Linked DNA regions of Acuticoccus sediminis. The protein of the gene in region 2 interacts with the protein of the main gene of each other region in a pairwise test. Links are inferred from orthologs where the notes say so. Each region holds a gene or a part of one and is shown on either strand. Other genes may lie near its edges.

Region 1 (5,273 bases), on a different replicon or contig from region 2:
TCACAACCAGGTCGGCGCGGCGTGTCCATCGGGCCGCGCGTCGCCCCTGGTCCGGCGTCGGGGCACTCCGGTGTCCCGCTGATCGGACCGTAACTCAGGCCGGCCACAACGGCCGCACTGGACATGCAGCGCGGGTGATCCGGCCCCTGCAGTTCAACGCGGACGACGGCTGCCCCCTTTCCAGAGGGCAACGTCTGCGCGAGAAGTCGTTGGCGCGGCAAGCGGGTCGACGACTATGAAATTTCTCGATCAAGCCAAAATCTACGTGCGCTCCGGGAACGGCGGCAACGGCGCTGTGTCGTTCCGGCGGGAGAAGTTCATCGAGCACGGCGGTCCCGACGGCGGCGACGGCGGGCGGGGCGGCGACGTGTGGGTCGAGGCCGTCGAAGGCCTGAACACCCTCATCGACTTCCGCTACCAGCAGCATTTCCGGGCCGGCGCCGGCGACGGCGGCTCCGGCCGCAACCGCACGGGTGCCGACGGCAAGGACGCGGTGCTGCGTGTGCCGGTCGGTACCGTCGTCCTGTCCGAGGACAAGGAGCGCGTGCTCGCCGACATGACCGCGGCGGGCCAGCGCGTGCGCCTTCTGAAGGGCGGCAACGGCGGCTTCGGCAACCAGCGCTTCAAGTCGTCGACCAATCAGGCCCCCCGGCACGCCAACCCTGGCCTCCAGGGCGAGGAGCTGGCCATCTGGCTGCGCCTCAAGCTGATCGCCGACGCCGGTCTGGTCGGCCTTCCCAACGCCGGCAAGTCGACCTTCCTTTCGGCCGTTTCGGCCGCGAAGCCCAAAGTCGCGGACTATCCGTTCACGACGCTGCATCCCCACCTCGGCATCGCGACCGTCGACACGCGCCGCATCGTGATCGCCGACATCCCGGGCCTCATCGAGGGGGCGAGCGAGGGGATCGGCATCGGCGACCGCTTCCTCGGCCACATCGAGCGCTGCGCGGTCCTCCTGCACCTCGTCGACGGCACGTCGGACGACGTCGTCGGCGACTTCCAGACCGTCGACCGCGAGCTGGAGCTCTACGGGGCCGACCTCGTCGACAAGCCGCGCGTGGTCGCTCTTTCCAAGGCGGATGCGACGTTGGACGCCGAGGACAAGCGCGCCGCGCTCGCCGAGGCGTGCGGCCACGAGGTGATGCTGATCTCCGCCGCGACGGGGCAGGGGGTGACCGACGTCCTGCGCGCTCTCGCCCGCGTCATCCGCAACGAGCGGACGGACGACACGCCCGAGGAGCCGACATGGCAGCCCTGAGCGCTCCCGCCGAGGCGGTCAACCGGGGCCGCCTGTCGTCGGCACGACGCATCGTCGTCAAGCTGGGCTCGGCGCTCATCGTCGGCGAGAACGGCGTGCGCCGCGATTGGCTGGCGACGCTCGCTGCGGACCTTGCCAAGCTGCACGCCCATTCCGAGGTCGTCGTCGTCTCCTCCGGCGCGATCGCGCTGGGCCGCGGACCGATCGGCTATGGCCTTCGCCCGCTCCGCCTCGAGGAAAACCAGGCCGCCGCCGCCGTCGGACAGATCGCACTGGCGGCGGAATGGTCGGCGGCGCTGGCCGCAGAGGGCATGCGCGCGGCCCAGGTCCTTCTGACCCTGCGCGACACAGAGGAGCGGCGCTCCTACCTCAACGCCCGCTCGACGATTGCCGAGCTCATCCGCGCCCGCGTCGTGCCGGTGATCAACGAGAACGACACCATCGCGACCAGCGAGATCCGCTATGGCGACAACGACCGCCTCGCGGCGCGCGTCGCGACGATGATCTCCGCCGACTGTCTCGTCCTCCTGTCCGACGTGGACGGTCTCTACACCGCGCCGCCCGCGACGGACCCGGCGGCGAGCTTCATCCCCGAGGTGCCGCACCTCACGGACGAGATCTGGGCGATGGCGGGCGATGCCGGCTCGGCGCTGTCGCGCGGCGGCATGAAGACCAAGATCGACGCCGCGCGGATCGCGACCGAGGCCGGCGTGACGATGGTCATCGCCTCCGGCCGGGTGAACCACCCCCTCGCGAGCGTCGACGACGGCGGCCGCGCGACATGGTTCCGGCCGCGATCCGACCCCAGGACGGCCCGCAAGGTCTGGATCGCCGGGTCGCTCCAGACGACCGGGTCCCTGCAACTCGACGAGGGCGCGGTCGCCGCGGTGCGGGCCGGGCGCAGTCTCCTTCCAGCCGGCGTAATCGCCGTCGAAGGGGACTTCGCGCGGGGGGACGCGGTGCGGCTCCTCGACGCCAGCGGCCGCGAGTTCGGCCGCGGCCTGGTGGCGTACGACGCCCAGGATGCGCGCTTGATCGCAGGGCAGAAAACGCGAACTATCGCCGAGCGCGTGGGTCCACGCATGCGCCGAACCATGGTTCATCGGGACGACATGGCGCTGGACGCGGCGCCACCGGAGGCATTGTGACCGTCATTCCTCTTACGCGCGACACGCTCGACACCGACGCTCTCGTCGCCGAGATGGGACGAAAGGCAAGGGCGGCGCAGTCCACGCTCGCCGTGACGCCGTCCGGGTCCAAGCGCGCCGCGCTGGCGGCGATGGCGACGGAGGTGCGACGCTCGGTGGAGGCGATCCTTCAGGCGAACGCCGCGGACCTTATCGACATGGACGCGGCGAGCGCGTTCCGCGACCGCGCCATGCTGAGCGCCGACAGGATCGAGGCCATGGCCGCCGCCATCGAGGCGGTCGCGGACCTGCCGGACCCTGTCGGCCGGGTGCTCGCGTCGTGGGAGCGGCCCAACGGCCTCCGGATCGACCGCGTCGCGACCCCGCTCGGCGTCGTCGGCGTCATCTACGAGAGCCGCCCGAACGTCACCGCGGACGCCGCGTCCCTGTGCGTGATGGCAGGCAACGCCGTGATCCTGCGGTCCGGTTCCGAGACGCTCCGCTCGGCGACCGCGGTCGCCGACTGCCTGCGCCGTGGACTGGCAGCCGCGGGTCTGCCGCAGGATGCGGTTCAACTGATCCCGACGAAGGATCGCTCCGCCGTCGGGGCAATGCTGGCAGGCGCGCACGGCGGCATCGACGTGATCGTCCCGCGCGGTGGGCGTTCCCTCGTGGAGCGCGTCCAGTCCGAGGCGCGCGTGCCGGTTTTCGCCCACCTTGAGGGGCTCTGCCACGTCTTCATCCACGCCGCGGCGAACCTTCAGATGGCGAGGGACATCGTCGTCAACGCGAAGATGCGTCGAACCGGCATCTGCGGCGCGGCGGAAACGCTGCTGGTCGACTCTGCCTGTGCGGCGACACACCTCCCGGTCCTTGCCGCGGCCCTCGACGACGCCGGCTGCGAGCTTCGCGGCGACGCCCGCGCGCAGGCGATCGCACCGATGGCGGCCGCCACGGAGGAGGACTTCGCCACCGAATATCTCGCTCCGGTGATCTCCATCGCCGTCGTCGACGGGCTGGAGGGCGCGCTCGCTCACATCGCGCGCTACTCCTCCCACCACACAGATGCGATCGTCACCGAGGACGCCTCCGTGGCCGAGCGCTTCCTCGCCGAGGTCGACTCGGCGATCGTCATGGTCAATGCCTCGACCCAGTTCGCCGATGGAGGCGAATTCGGCATGGGCGCCGAGATCGGCATCGCCACAGGGCGGATGCACGCGCGCGGCCCTGTGGGGGTGGAGCAGCTGACGACGTTCAAGTACCAGGTCCGCGGAGCCGGCCAGACCCGCCCGTGAATTGCCCTCCGTCGATAAGGCCGGCGGACATGTCCGTCGCGCCATTCTACCTGCGCCCTCCGAGGGTGGGCTTCGCCCAGCGCATCGCGCTCTTCGGTGGGTCATTCAATCCTCCGCACGGGGGGCACCGCGCCGTGGCCGACGCCGCGCTGCGCCGCCTCGGCGTCGATCGGGTCTGGTGGATGGTGACGCCCGGCAACCCGCTGAAGTCCACCAAGGAGCTGCTGCCGCTCGCGGAGCGCATCCGGCTGACCGAGGCGATCGCCGATCACCCCCGCATGACGGTCACGGCGTTCGAGGCGGCCGCCGGGATCCGCTACTCCGCCGACGCGATCCTTTATCTGAAACGGCGCTTTCCGGCCGTTCGCTTCATCTGGCTCATGGGGGCGGACAACCTCGCCACGCTTCACCGCTGGCAGGAATGGAAGCTCATCATGCGTTCCGTCCCGGTGGCCGTCGTCGACCGGCCGGGCGCCTCCCTGGCCGCAATATCGTCCACCGCGGCGAGAGCGTTCGCGTCGGCCCGGCGCCCCGAATCCCAGGCCGGCGCGCTCGCCCGCGCGACGCCCCCGGCGTGGGTGTTCCTGCATGCCCCGCTCAATTCCGCATCCTCCACTGCGCTGAGGGCCCTCGGTCGCTGACCAGCTGTCGAGCCGTGCGCTGCTCCGCGGCCTCACGGGACTATCCGAACAGGTCGAGTTGCGGCGAGTGCGCGCCGGGTGATCGGAAAAGATCTGTCCGAAGCCGGATCGTCCCGATGGCCATGCCGTGCCGCTTCGCCGCCAGCGCGAACCGCTCGGCGATCGCCTTCGCGAACGGACCCTCGCCGCGCTGGCGCAGCCCCCAGGTCGCGTCGTAGTCCTTTCCGCCACGCATGGCCTGCATGATGGACATCACCCGCCTGGCCCGATCCGGGAAATAGCGGGCGAGCCAGTCACGGACGACCTCCTTCACCTCGTTGGGGAGACGCAGGAGCACGAAGTTCACGTGCGTCGCCCCGCGTTTCGCAACCTCCTCTATGATCGCCTCGATTTCGTGATCGTTGATCGACGGGACGATCGGCGCGACGAGCGCGGCGACCGGCACCCCCGCCTTAGCGAGGGCCTCGATTGCGGCGAGCCTCTTTTGCGGATGGGCCGCGCGTGGCTCCATCGTCCGCGCGAGCTCCGGATTGAGCGTCGTCACCGACAGGCCGACCTTCGTGAGGTTGTGCGCGGCCATCTCGGACAGAATGTCGATATCCCGTACGACGAGGTCGGACTTCGTCACGATCCCGACCGGGTGCCGCGTCTCCGACAGAACCTCCAGGATTTCACGGGTGATCCGGCGCGTCCGCTCGATCGGCTGATAGGGGTCGGTGTTCGTGCCGATCGCGATCGACCGGCAGCGATAGGAGGGTGACGACAGCTCCTTGCGAAGCAAGGCGGCCGCGCCGGGCTTCGCGTACAGCCGTGTCTCGAAATCCAGCCCGGGGGAGAGGCCCAGGTAGGCGTGGGTCGGGCGCGCGAAACAGTAGACACAGCCGTGCTCGCACCCGCGGTAGGCATTGATCGATCGGTCGAACCCGATGTCGGGCGAGGCGTTCCGCGTGAT
Region 2 (5,370 bases):
GTTGAAATAGTGCTCCACCGTCTCCGGCACGGGCGTGCCATACTCGATCCGGTAAGGATGCCGTGACAGGGCGAGCGAGGCGACGCCCTTTGCGAAGCGGTCGCGGACGGTCGCCTCGTCTCCCCACAGGAGCGGCGAGGGTATGTCCGGCATCGGCGCATACTTCGCGAGCGCCGCGAAGAAGGACGCGATGAACCCGCCGTCCGCCCAGTTGCCCATGACGAGGCGCCCGCCGGGCCGCGTCACCCGCAGCATCTCCGCGGCGGCCCGCTCCGGGCGCGGCGCGAACATCGCCCCGATGAGGCTGACGGTGAGGTCGAAGGTCTCGTCCTTGTAGGGCATGTCCTCGACGTCGCCGGCGTCGAGCTTCACCTCGAGCCCGCCGGCGTGGACGAGGGCGTTCGCCTTCTCGATGTTGTTCTCGGAGAGGTCGAGGCCGGTGACCTTCGCGCCGGCCCGCGCCGCGGGCAGCGCGATCTGCCCGGTCCCGCAGGCGACGTCGAGGATCCGGTCGCCCGGACCGACCGCGAGGCGGTCGAAGAAGGCCGCGGCGCCCGGCTCCAGCGTGCGGGCCACCGTTTCGTAGTCGCCGCTGTTCCAGACGAAGTGAAGCGCGGTCTTCAGCTTGGACAGGCTTTCCTGATCCATGGCTCGACCTCCAGCGTGCCGCTGGACCCTTCCAGGGCCGCCTCGCGGAGGTTAGTGGCCAAATTTGGTCACAATGAGGTCCGACGCCGAAAGATGAGCGAAGTTCGCGGGACCGGCGGCGATGTTCACGGACCTGCGCGTTGTGCGTCTCGCGCAATGTGCCCATCTTTGGAGTGGCTTCATCGAAGGACGTCCCATGTTCGACTTGAATCTAGGGATCAATCTCTACTTGATCGCCGCGGCGATCCTGGTGTTCGTGGTCATCGTCGCCGCGGTGAAGACCGTGCCGCAGGGCATGCACTACACGGTGGAGCGGTTCGGCCGCTACACCCGCACCCTTCGCCCGGGGCTCAGCATCCTGACCCCGTTCGTGGAGCGCATCGGCGACAAGATCAACATGCGCGAGCAGGTGCTCGACGTGCCGAGCCAGGAGGTCATCACCAAGGACAACGCCACGGTGACGGCCAATGGCGTGACCTTCTTCCAGGTGCTGGACGCGGCGAAGGCCGCCTACGAGGTGACCGACCTCGAGGTCGCGATCCTGAACCTCACGATGACCAACATCCGCTCCGTCATGGGGTCGATGGACCTCGACGAGCTGCTGTCGAACCGCGACGAGATCAACTCGCGGGTCCTGCGCGTGGTGGACTCGGCGGTGGACCCGTGGGGCGTCAGGATCACCCGCATCGAGATCAAGGACATCAACCCGCCGCCCGACCTCACCGCCGCGATGGCGCGGCAGATGAAGGCCGAGCGCGAGAAGCGCGCCCTCGTGCTGGAGGCGGACGGCGCCCGCCTCGCCGCCATCGCCCGCGCCGAGGGCGAGAAGCAGTCGCTGATCCTCGCGGCCGAGGGCCGGCGGGAGGCCGCGCTGCGCGACGCCGAGGCGCGCGAGCGCGCCGCCCAGGCGGAGGCGAACGCCACCACGTCCGTGTCCGAGGCGATCGCCAAGGGCTCGGTGCAGGCGATCAACTACTTCGTGGCGGACAAGTATGTCGGCGCGCTGCGCGACCTCGCGGCGGCGCCCAACCAGCGCACGCTGATCCTGCCGGTCGATGCCGTGGCGACGCTCGGCTCCCTCGCCGGCATCGCCGAGATCGCCCGCGAGGCGTTCGGCCCGCACCCCGCAGGCGCCAGTCCCCCCACGCCGCCGCCCCCGGCCACCGACCCCTGGAGCGACATCAACGCGCGCCTCTCCGGCGTCACCCGCGCGGCGGAGACCGCGGCCGCGCCGCAGAGCGCCGTCCCGCCCGCCGGCCCGGCCCGCGAGGCAGACGCCGCCGCGACAGCAGCCCCGCAGGAGGGCGTGCGTACGGACCGGTTCCGGCGCATCAGCGAGGCGACGGAGGCGCTCGCCGAGCGGCTCGCGCGGCACGACCTGGGAGGGCGCTGAGGTGATGCTCCTCCTCGCCGTCCTGCGCGACCTCGGCCCCTACGCGTGGTTCATCGTTGGGGCGCTGTTCCTCATTGCCGAGGTGGTGCTGCCGGGGATCAACCTGATCTGGTTCGGCGCGGCCGCCTCGGCGACGGGACTTGCGGCGCTCGCCTGGCCGCCGGCGTTCGGCAGCGGCCTCGGCTGGGAGGGGCAGATGGTGGCCTTCATCGGCTTCGCGGCGGTCAGCGTGATTGGCGCCCGCTTCCTCGCCGCGCGGCGCTTCGACGACGGTGCCGACCGCGTCAACCGCGACCTGACGGCCTATGTCGGGCGCGAGCTCGTGCTCGCCGAGCCCATCGTCGCCGGGCACGGCCGCGCCCATTGGGGCGACAGCCTCTGGCGCGTGACCGGGCCGGATCTGCCGGCGGGCGAGCGCGTGCGCGTCGTCGGCGTCGACGGGGCGACCCTGCGGGTCGAGCCGGTCCACGCCGTGCTGGGCGAGGCGCGGACGGCCTGACGGGGCTCACCGGTGTTCGGCACGGCCCCCGCCGGCGCGCCTTACCCGTGCATAACCGGGACACCCCTCCGCCGGCCCCTTCCGGGCGGGGGGAGCGGGCGGCAGACTTGGGCCATGCTGGCTTATCCTTTCGGTCCTCTCGTCGAAGGCACGTGGGTCGAGCGCCGCAAGCGCTTCATGCTCGACGTCGCCCTCCCCGACGGCACCATGATCACCGCCCACTGCCCCAACACCGGGGCGATGACGGGCCTCACGAACCCGGGCGCGCGCGTCCTGCTGTCGGTGTCGGACAACCCGAAGCGGCGCTACCGGCACACGCTGGAGGCGGTCGAGGCGGACGGCGTCTGGGTCGGCGCCAACACGCAGAACCCCAACCGCGTCGCCCTCGCGCTGGCGCGCGCCCGCGTCGCCCCCTTCCCCGCGGCCGGCGAGATCCGGCCGGAGGTGAAGTACGGCAAGGCGGAGCGGATCGACATCCTCGTGACCGGCGAGGACGGGCGGCGCACCTTCATCGAGATCAAGAACGTCCACATGCTGGAGCGGCCCGGCGAGGCCTCGTTCCCCGACTGCGTCACCGCGCGCGGCGCCAAGCACCTCGGCGCGCTGGCGGACGTCGTGGCGGCGGGCGACGACGCGCTGACGGTCTTCCTCATCCAGCGCGGCGACTGCGACGTCTTCCGTCTCGCCCGGCATATCGATACGGCATACGGCGAAGGCTTCGACAGGGCGCTCGCCGCCGGGGTCCGTTTCGCTGCGCTGAGGTGCAGCATATCGCCGGAAGGCATCCACGCGGACGGCCTGATCCCGATTCTGGACGGCATGACCGACGTGCAATTGAGCCAAGCTGCCCGCGTGGCCGCCTGACACCTTGCGTTTCGCCGCCAAAACGCCGAGATAAGTCCAGCGGAAGGAGGCACGGCGGACATGGTGGAGTTTATTGATGCGGACGTCGCGCCTGCTCGCAACACGGGCCAGGTGCGGATCTACGGCAAGGACGCCTTCGCCGCGATGCACGCCGCCGGGTCGCTGACCGCGAAATGCCTCGACGAGCTGGAGGACTTCATCGTCCCCGGCACCACGACGGAGGCCATCGACGAGTTCGTCATGGCCTTCGCCGAGAAGCACGACGTCATTCCGGCGACGCTGTACTACCGTGGCTACCGCCACGCGACGTGCACCTCCATCAACCACGTGGTCTGCCACGGCATCCCGTCCCCCAAGCCGCTGAAGGAAGGCGACGTCCTCAACGTGGACGTGACCTTCATCCTAGACGGCTGGCACGGCGATTCGTCCCGTATGTACCGCGTCGGGCAGATCCGCCGCGCGGCCGACCGTCTGCTGGACGTGACGCTCAAGGCGCTCGACCTCGGCGTGAAGGCCGCCGTCCCGGGCAACACCACCGGCGACATCGGCTACGCGATCCAGACCTACGTCGAGGGCGAGCGCTGCTCCGTGGTGCGTGAGTTCTGCGGCCACGGCGTTGGCCGGCTGTTCCACGACATGCCGAACATCCTGCACTACGGCCGTCCCGGTGACGGTGTGCGGCTGCAGCCGGGGATGATCTTCACCATCGAGCCGATGGTGAACCTCGGCCGACCGCACGTGAAGGTCCTGTCGGACGGGTGGACGGCGGTGACGCGCGACCGCTCGCTGTCGGCGCAGTACGAGCACACCGTCGGCATCACCGAGGACGGGTGCGAGATCTTCACGTTCTCCCCGCACATGGTCGTCACCGACTAACCAATCAGAGATTGCATCTTCGGTGCAATCTAAAGTAATCTTCCCTCGAGAACGGGGGTGGATCCATGGCCGAGCAGGACCGCGGCACAGAGCGGGTTTCGAGCGCTGCACTGACCCTGCTTCGCGCCGCGATCTCGGCCCACGCCGCCCAGTCGGGCAGCGGGCAACCGGCGCGTAAGCGAACCTCCCCCACAACCGCCACGCCGCCGGAGACCAGGTCATCGCCGGACGAGGCGCGCCGTTCATCCGAGACTGCCCGGGACGATCCGGCCGCTTCGGCGGAGCGCCCTGCCCGGCTCCGCCATCCCGCCGGGGACGATCCCGCTCGGCATCCGGAGGCCAACCAGGCGGAGCTTTTCGGAGAAGGGCCGGACGCGCCGGCGAGAGCCAGTGGCGACGAGGGGCAGCGCCGCATCAGCGTCGACCTGTCGAGCGGGCATCGCGACCGGCTGCGGGCGCGCTTCGACCGCGGCGAGACGCTACCGGAATACGAACTCCTCGAGCTTCTCCTCTTCCGCTCCATCCCACGCCGCGACACGAAGCCGATCGCCAAGGCGCTGATCGCCGAGTTCGGCTCCTTCGCCGCGGTTCTCGCCGCCCCCGCCGCGCGGCTGATGGACGTGAGCGGCGTCGGCGAGCGTGTCGTCGGCGACTTCCGGCTGATCCGCGCGGCGGCCGAGCGGCTGACCCACGACGCCCTCGCCGACCGCGTCGTCCTCAGCTCGACCGACGCCGTGGTCGACTTCTACCGTGCCAGACTGCGCGGGCTGGAGCGGGAGGAGTTCCACGTCCTCTACCTCGACAAGAAGAACAAGATGCTGGTGTCGGAATGTGCCGGTGCGGGGACCGTCGACCACACGCCGGTCTACCCGCGCGAGGTGCTGAAGCGGGCGCTGGAGCTCGGCGCGAGCGCGATCGTCCTGATCCACAACCATCCGTCCGGTGACCCGGCCCCATCGCGGGCGGACATTGCCGTCACCGCGAAGATCATCGACGGGGCGCGGCCGCTGGGGCTTGCGGTGCACGACCACATCATCATCGGCGCCAACACGTACATCTCGCTGCGCAGCGAGGGGTACGTGTAGGCGTC

What was found. Proteins that work in one complex are often made in the same cells at the same time.
Region 1: the proteins of sfsA (region 2) and DLJ53_RS16150 interact in binary tests that used the Escherichia coli proteins (3 or more experiments, as listed by UniProt). The link is inferred for Acuticoccus sediminis from one-to-one orthologs.

What each region holds. Positions count from the first base shown.
Region 1 is NZ_QHHQ01000003.1:398,912-404,184, reverse strand. The notes cover bases 1,744-4,545. They hold DLJ53_RS16150 (glutamate-5-semialdehyde dehydrogenase), read left to right. Parts: upstream 1,744-2,411; coding sequence 2,412-3,680; downstream 3,681-4,545. Other genes in these bases: DLJ53_RS16140 (PA0069 family radical SAM protein), read right to left, coding at 4,362-4,545; DLJ53_RS16145 (nicotinate-nucleotide adenylyltransferase), read left to right, coding at 3,710-4,321; proB (glutamate 5-kinase), read left to right, coding at 1,744-2,406. Also shown: GTPase ObgE, read left to right, coding at 236-1,258; more of proB, read left to right, coding at 1,246-1,743; more of DLJ53_RS16140, read right to left, coding at 4,546-5,273. UniProt on the Escherichia coli protein: Catalyzes the NADPH-dependent reduction of L-glutamate 5-phosphate into L-glutamate 5-semialdehyde and phosphate. The product spontaneously undergoes cyclization to form 1-pyrroline-5-carboxylate.
Region 2 is NZ_QHHQ01000004.1:181,142-186,511, forward strand. Bases 1,631-4,529 are described here. They hold sfsA (DNA/RNA nuclease SfsA), read left to right. Parts: upstream 1,631-2,654; coding sequence 2,655-3,404; downstream 3,405-4,529. Other genes in these bases: DLJ53_RS19010 (SPFH domain-containing protein), read left to right, coding at 1,631-2,041; DLJ53_RS19015 (NfeD family protein), read left to right, coding at 2,046-2,540; map (type I methionyl aminopeptidase), read left to right, coding at 3,465-4,280; radC (RadC family protein), read left to right, coding at 4,346-4,529. In the rest of the region: DLJ53_RS19005 (class I SAM-dependent methyltransferase), read right to left, coding at 1-648; more of DLJ53_RS19010, read left to right, coding at 845-1,630; more of radC, read left to right, coding at 4,530-5,365. UniProt on the Escherichia coli protein: Binds to DNA non-specifically. Could be a regulatory factor involved in maltose metabolism.